Linked DNA regions of Luteolibacter sp. LG18. The protein of the gene in region 2 binds, or shares a complex with, the protein of the main gene of each other region. Links are inferred from orthologs where the notes say so. Each region holds a gene or a part of one and is shown on either strand. Other genes may lie near its edges.

Evidence for each region. The genes of interacting proteins can lie anywhere in the genome.
Region 1: the proteins of llg_RS11305 (region 2) and dapF are in contact, whole or in part, in a solved structure (PDB 5YGU), measured with the Escherichia coli proteins. The link is inferred for Luteolibacter sp. LG18 from one-to-one orthologs.

Annotation. Positions count from the first base shown.
Region 1 is NZ_AP024600.1:3,089,418-3,092,961, forward strand. What follows is about bases 67-2,970. They hold dapF (diaminopimelate epimerase), read right to left. Parts: upstream 1,976-2,970; coding sequence 1,157-1,975; downstream 67-1,156. Other genes in these bases: llg_RS12740 (hypothetical protein), read right to left, coding at 67-808; trpA (tryptophan synthase subunit alpha), read right to left, coding at 2,026-2,820; llg_RS12755 (hypothetical protein), read right to left, coding at 2,911-2,970. Outside these bases: more of llg_RS12740, read right to left, coding at 1-66; more of llg_RS12755, read right to left, coding at 2,971-3,324. UniProt on the Escherichia coli protein: Involved in the succinylase branch of the L-lysine biosynthesis and in the biosynthesis of the pentapeptide incorporated in the peptidoglycan moiety. Catalyzes the stereoinversion of LL-2,6-diaminopimelate (L,L-DAP) to meso-diaminopimelate (meso-DAP).
Region 2 is NZ_AP024600.1:2,710,952-2,714,950, reverse strand. The notes cover bases 502-3,341. They hold llg_RS11305 (NUDIX domain-containing protein), read right to left. Parts: upstream 2,236-3,341; coding sequence 1,768-2,235; downstream 502-1,767. Other genes in these bases: llg_RS11295 (hypothetical protein), read left to right, coding at 2,726-3,253; llg_RS11300 (hypothetical protein), read right to left, coding at 2,288-2,614; llg_RS11310 (hypothetical protein), read left to right, coding at 1,255-1,398; rsmB (16S rRNA (cytosine(967)-C(5))-methyltransferase RsmB), read left to right, coding at 502-1,234. Also shown: more of rsmB, read left to right, coding at 1-501; llg_RS11290 (hypothetical protein), read right to left, coding at 3,402-3,999. UniProt on the Escherichia coli protein: Master regulator of 5'-end-dependent mRNA decay.

The DNA.
Region 1 (3,544 bases), 380 kb from region 2 along the record:
CCTGGATCACGTAGATCCGCTTGGAGGTGCGGATCACCACGCCGCTGAGGTAACCGCGGTCGCCGCTGGTGGCCTTCATCACCACCGAGAAATACGAGCGGTCCTTGTCGCCGGAGGCGAGCGGCTGGAAATCACGGGATTCGAGCGAGGCCCCGCTCTTCTCCAACTGCGAGACGATCGGCTCCGCGACGGCGCTCGGGTAGGTTTCCAGCGCCTGCTCCGAGGTCTTCTTGGTGGCGTCCTCGAAGGCCATGTAGATCAGCATCCCGCTGGCACCGAGCTGGGCGTTTCCGGCGTAGACCTCGCGGCCGCCCTCGAGCTCGCTCTGGGGCAGATCGACCGCTTTCCAATCGCCCGGCATGGTGAAGCTGAACAGGCCGTGGCTCTTGATCGGCGTGTCCGCCATCGGCAGCGTGAGCCGGAGGTAGTGGATCTTCACCTCGCCCGCTTCCGTCTTCTTGAAGGTCACGGAGAAGGAGCCCTTGAAATCCCCGCCGGTGCGCGGGATGCGCAGCGTGCCCTTGGCGCTGATTTGCCCGCACTCGGCGGTGTAGGTCACCTCCTCGTAGCTGCCCGGGGTTTTCGCCTTCTGGTCCAGCGCGGCCTGGACACCGGCGCGGAACTGCTCCTTGGAGAGCGGGCTGGTGATCTCCACCTTGCCATCCGTTTCCACGATCGCTCCGGAGCAAAAGGGCGTGAGTTGGTCCAGAATCCGCTTGTCCGCGGTCTGTTGGAAGCCGGTGTAGGCCTCGAAGGTTTTGCGCGCCTGATCCGCGTCATTCGCAAGCGCGGGCAGTGCTAAACTCAAAGCGGCGGCTATCAACAGGCGCGTCACGCGAAAAACCTGTCAGTAAAGTTGCAACATTACAATTGAGAATCGTTCGCAATTTGCATGAGGCTTTGGCAATAAATGGGAAATTGCATGGTTAAGGCCGGTTTTCGGCGATTGGGCCCTTGCTGTTAGTAGATTTACGAGCGGTGGGCTCTATTAACTCGAAAGTGAGTTGGTCGTCGGCCGGGGAGGGCGGCGCGTTTGGCGAACGTGACAATTGAGAATGGGCCACGGGAGCCGGGCACGAAAAAGCCCGGCGGTGGGGCCGGGCTTTGACTGGGAGCACGGACATTCCTGTCCGTGTTTCGGGAAGGAAGAAAGGGCTCAGATCTCGATCTCGCCTTCGAAGACGAAGTCGGCGGGACCGGAGAGGGTGACATTGGTGAAGCTCTGGTCACCGGTCTTTTCGAAGCCGATCTCCAGGGTGTCGCCGCCTTCCACGTCCACCTGGATCGGGGACGGGGCACCGGTGAGGAGGTGGTGGATCAGCGCGCTGGCGACCATGCCGGTGCCGCAGGCGAGCGTTTCATCCTCCACGCCGCGCTCGTAGGTGCGGATGGCGATGTGGCCGGGCTCCAGGACCTTGGCGAAGTTCGCGTTGGTGCCGGCCGGGGCGAAGGCCTCGTGGAAACGGATCGCCGCGCCGTGCTCGACCACGTCGGTTTCATCGAGGTCGTCGACGAAGACGACCACGTGGGGCACGCCGGTGTTGAGGAAATGGAGGTCGCCGACGAGGTCTTCGATCTCGACGCCGGTGTTGAGCTTCAGGTCCTTCGGCTCGGACATGGCGATGCGGACGTTCTCGCCGACCATGTCCGCGGCGAGGGTGCCGGCGATGGTCTCGAAGGTCACGCGCTCCGCCGGCTCGTCGCCGAGGTGGGCGGTGAAGCGGCCGAAGCAGCGGGCACCGTTGCCGCACATCTCGGCCTCGCCGCCATCGGCATTGTAGTAGCGGAACTTGTAGTCCGCGCCGTTCTCGGCGGGTTCGACGGCCAGCAGGCCATCGGCACCGATGCCGCGGTGACGGTCGCAGAGCGCGGCGATGATGTCGCCATCGAGTTCAGCGGAGAGGGACAGGTCGCGGTTGTCGACGACGATGAAATCGTTGCCGGCACCGTTCATCTTGTAGAAGTGGAGGAGCATGGGAAGAGAGACGGAAGACTTGAAGAAGGAAGACGGAAGAGAAGAGGGTTTCAGACCGACTTGGTGGCGGCGATGAGCGGGGCGGTGAACTCGCGGACGGCCGCGGCGGCGCGGTCCGGGTGGAGCTCCACCTGCTTGACGATCGCCGAGCCGACGATCACGCCATCCGCGGATTCCGCAACCATTTTGGCCTGGTCCGGGGTGGTGATGCCGAAGCCGACGCAGACCGGGGTTTCGGTGTGGGCCTTGATGGCGGCCACCTGGGCGGCGATGTTCGCGGAGGGGGCGACGTGGCCGCCGGTGACGCCGGTGCGGGAGAGGGCGTAGATGAAGCCCTCCGCGCTCTTTGCCAGCAGGCCCACGCGGTCGGCGGGGGTGGTGGGGGCGATCAGGCGGATGTGCTTCAGTCCCTCGCCGCGGGCGAGCTCGGCGTTCTGGTCGGCCTCGTCCGGCGGCAGGTCCAGGAGCAGGATGCCATCGGCCCCGGCGGCGGCGGCGTCCTGGTGGAAGCGCTCGTAGCCGTAGGTGAAGACCGGATTGAGGTAGGTGAAGAGGACGATCGGGGTCTCGTTCGTCTCGCGGAAGCGGCGGATGAGTTCCAGCGACTTCGCGGTGGTCATGCCGGCCTTCAGGGCGCGGTCGGCGGCCATCTGGTTGACGATGCCATCGGCGAGCGGATCGGAGAACGGCAGGCCCAGCTCGATGATGTCCGCGCCGGCGGCGGCGAGGTCCTTGAGGATTTCCAGCGAGGCCTCGAATCCCGGGTCACCGGCGGCCACGTAGGCGACGAAGGCTTTTTTCCCTTCGGAACGGAGGCGGGCGAATGCGGCGTCGATGCGGTTCATGGCTGGATGGGCGGTTTCCCGAGGCGGGGCGGGAGCATTCGCGGTTTCGACGCCGGTGGCAAGCGCGAGGGTGGGCTGCGGAACGCGCCGTCAATCCTCCGCGATCAGGTGGCCGGCCACGGTCTGGTCCCGCAGGCCATTTCGGTGGCGGATGACCGACACGTGATCCTTTCCTCCTGAAAGATCGCGATGCAGTGTGAAATGATCTCCCACCCGGGCGTCGAACGCCAGGCTGCCGCCGGGCCGGAATCCAGCTCTTGTGCTCCGAGAGCTGAGGATGACTCCGAGCGACGTCCGTCCGGGCGGAATCAGAAACCGAGTGCTGGACCGCCAGAAGGACGTCGGCTGGCCATTGATCTCGATGATCTCGAGATTGTCCGCGAAAAAATGGACGGGCTTTTCCGCTTCCACCACCGCATGGGGCGTGGCCTGCGGGGTATTCACGAATTGGTTCGGATACGAGCAGGATGCCGCCATCAGGGCGGTTGCGGGGATCAAGGCCACGGTGAAGGGGCTTGATCGGACTTTGCGATTCATCCCTGCATCATGGGACTCCCCATCGGAATGGATCAAGAGGGCAACGTGCCCCGCGAATGGATTACAGCTCCAAAAACGAAGCGGTCCGACCGATGATCCACAGGAAAAACCCAAAAACCTGGAGGACCTTCAGTCGGACCGCCTTATCGTGTCGCGACATCGACCATTACGCGGGCGATCGGGTGTT
Region 2 (3,999 bases):
CGCCAAGAACTACCACGTCCGCCAAGCCGCCGTCTCCGCCCTCCGCGCGTGGGCGAAAGGCCACGATTACGCCGAGACGCTGGTGGAGCGCCACGCCCACCGCCGCCAGCTTTCGTCCCAGGACCGCGGGCTGCTGCAGGCGATCCTCCTCGGCGTGCTGCGGAACCGCCGCGTGATCGACCACTGGATCGGCAAGCTCCGCAACGGCAAGCTCGATCCGGACACCCGCGATATCCTGCGCGTGGGCCTGTGCCAGCTCTTCATCCTCGGTTTGCCCGACCACGCCGCCGTCCATGAGACGGTGGAAGTCGGCAAGGCCAACGTCCGCGGCCTCATCAACGCCGTCCTGCGCCGCGCCACCACTTCGAAGAAGCGGCTGATGGACGACCTGGCCGACCTCGCCCCGGCGATCACGCTTTCCCATCCGGACTGGCTCTACAACCGCTGGAAGTCCGCCTTCGGCAAGGCCAACACCCTGGCCCTGATGGAGTGGAACAACCAGCCCGCGGAAACCTTCGCCCGCATCAACCCGCTGCGCCCCGCTCCGGAGGAAATGCCCGGCACTCCCGTGGAAGGAGCCACCGGCTTCTTCAAGCTGGAAGGCGCGCCACCGTCCGCCCTGCTCGCCGCCGGCCAGATCTACATCCAGGACCCGGCGACCCGCCATTCCGTCGAGCTGCTCGATCCGAAGCCCGGCGAACGCATCCTCGACGCCTGCGCGGCTCCCGGCGGCAAGTCCTTCCTCATCGCCGCGGCCCAGGGAGGCGGCAGCTCGCTGGTCTGCACCGATTCCAACGAAAAGCGCCTGCCGCGCCTGCGTGAGAACCTCGAACGCCTCGGCTGCGAACCCTCCGAAGTGGCCGTCCACGATTGGACGAAGCCCGCTCCGACCGAGTGGCACGGGGCCTTCGATGCCATCCTGCTCGACGTCCCCTGCTCGAACTCCGGCGTGATCCGCCGCCGCGTGGACGTCCGCTGGCGCCTCCAACAGGACCACATCGAGGCCCTGCTCCGGATCCAGCGACAGATCCTCGAAAACGCCCTGCCCTGCCTGAAGCCCGGCGGTCGCCTCATCTACTCCACCTGCTCGATCGAGAAGGACGAGAACGAGGACCAGGTCGCCGCCTTCGTGGCCGCCCATCCGGAGGTAAAGCTCACCGGCACCCGCCAGGCACTGCCTTTCCGCGATGGAACCGACGGCGCCTTCGCCGCCCGGCTTGAAACTTCCGCCTGAACGCCGAAGATCCCTCCCGCATGAAATCCTGCTTCGGCATGCTGTTGGTCGTCCTCGTCATCCTCGCGGTGCTGGGGAGCGCCGGGCTGGTCTGGTATCTCAATGCCAACACCGAGTTCTCCCGCAAGGAGCTGCCCGCCGCCGCTCCCGCGCGCGCGGAGTAACATTCCTTGTTAGATGCCTCTCCTTTAGGAGGCCTGGGAGCAGCTGCCCGCTCAAAACGCAATCCTTCACGGGAGAACCGCGTTTACAAAGCGCCCCTCAACATGCCTTTTGCACGAAAGTTTTGTAAAGACGCGTGCCTTTTTGAGCCGTTCTTTTCCCCTCCGCCCGGAGATGAACAAGGCGCGGGCCCATTGCTGAACCCGCGCCTCAATCACTATCCCCCCAAAGGAACAGGGAAGGTCAAAGCGGATTCCAATCTCCCCCCAGACATTGGACTCCAAACCTTCCCGGTTCGAGGATGTTTGTAAAGTTCCCTAAAATTTCCGGTGTGGCAACCCCTAAATACCGAATCTATAAAATTTACGGATTTACAAAAGAACTCCGAAGAAGTCCCGCATAACCTGACGATAGACGTCGCGCTTGAAGGCGGGCAACCACTCCAGCTCGAACTCGTCCGGATCGATCCAGCGGTAGGAGGAAAACTCGCGCGGCTTCTGGTCCACGTTCACCGCTGGAGCATCCGGGTGGACATGGCAGAGGAAGTAGGTCTGGGCCTGGCCGTGGAAGCCGTGCTTCTTCAGCTTCTTCCCCCGGACCTCGGCGGGGTAGAGGTAGCGGTAGCCATCCAGCATCCGCACGACCTGATAGTGACGCGGCAGCAGCCCGATCTCCTCCCGCACCTCGCGGAACAACGCCGCCTCCAGCGACTCACCCGCGTCCACCCCGCCCTGCGGAAACTGCCAGGCTCCGGGGAGAGTCGATCGCTCGCAAATCAAAAGCTGGCCTTGCTCCGGGCGGACCATCAAAGCCGCCACGTTCGGACGGAAACGCACCATGCCGCTGAGCATGAGGTCGCCCTACCGGCGAAACAATCCCCAAAAGCGAACATCAGGAATCCCGTAGCGCCGGATCGAAATGCAGCGCCAGCCACACCGCATCCACCGAGACCCGCTCCACCCGGTGCCGCAGGCGCGCGGGAATGAGCACATGCTCACCGGTTTCCAGCTCCATTGGCCCGCCGGGATCGAACACCAGGGTCGCGCGGCCTTTCGCGAGCAACACCCACTCGTCCCGCTCCTGGTCATACCACTCGCCCTCCGGCGTCGGCTGGCCCCGCGAGACGATCTCCTCCAGCAGCAGGCCCGGTCGCTCCACCAACGGATGGAACGTCTCCTCTCCCGCTGGGCCCAAGCCCGCCGCCAGCCTGCCTTTCACCGGTGCCTGCATGCCCTACCCCTGCCCGCGCGCGCCACCGGCGGCAAGATGCTTCCGAAAATACCGGAGTGCTGGCCAAAACCAACGGCCCGTGACAGGGTTTCCACTGTCATGAAAGCCCTCGCTTTGTTTCCGCTGCTCGCGCTTCTCGTTTCCGCTCCGCTCCACGCCCAGAACACCGACACCACCGGCCAGGACTCCAGCAAGGGCACCGAGGCCGATGGTCCCCGCCGTTTCTGGCAGGCCGCGCTTCCCGGCGGCAGCTACATGGTGGCGCTCGACCGCATCACCTCGATCAGCGAGCAGACCTACCTCGTCGATGGCACCGTGGTCGTGCACGAAGTGAACGTGGACACCAACGGCCAGGCGCTCGCCCGCTTCTACTTCGTGGAGCCGCCCGCCACCGGCTCCAGCACCGTCGGCAATGCCGTGGACCGCGCGAAGCAACTGCTCGATGAAACCACCAAGCGCGCCGGCACCACCGACGCCCAGAACATGGTGCTGAAGAAATTCCCCGAGACCACCCACGCCAAGTGCATCGAGTTCCGCCTCCAGAGCGAGGACGAGCTACAAGCCCTGCTCAAGAGCGTGAAGGACGCCTGGGAATCCGGCCGCGGCCGCAAGTTCTCGATCAAGTGAGGCAAACAAGGAGCAGGGACATTCCTGTCCCGTTCTGCCACGAGCCTCGATATCACTCGAATACCGAGCCAGGAAAGAGAACGAAGTCCCCCTTCCCTTCACGGGCCATTGAAGAACGGGACAAGAATGTCCCTGCTCCTTGTGGCCCCTACTTCTTCTCCGGCTCCTTCTTCTCCGGAGGTGGCGGCGGCGGATCATTTCCCAATAGCCCGCCGAGGAGTCCGCTGGCCTGGTTGACGACGTCGCTGGCCTTGTCGATCGCCTTCACGCCCTGTTCGACGGCGTGCTCCACCTTCCGCGCGGTCTTCGAGGGATCGTCGCCGATGACCTGACGGGTGAACTTCAGCACCTTCTCACCGGTTTCCGGCAGCACCTCGATCATGCGGATGCCCGCCGCGGCGATGAGCCGGTCGCTGAGGTCCTCCTTCGGATCCTCGAGCGTGCCGGTGACATGCAGCGGAGCCCACAGCAGGCCGTTCGGCCCCGGCTGGAACACCACCGTTTCCGCGCCGGGGATCGTGCCCAGCGTGCCGGGAGCCAACCCCAGCATGAATTGGCCGTCGATCGCGCCCTTGCGGATCTTCATCGAACCTTCCAGCCGCACCAGCCCCTCGCTCGCGAGCACGATCTTGTCGAAGTCCGTGGCCTCCTTCGTCCACTTCCAATCGGCATGCGCCTCGGTGAGCTGGATCACGCGGAAACGACGGGTATCGGCGTAGGCCGACAGCACATCGAGAAACGGCAGC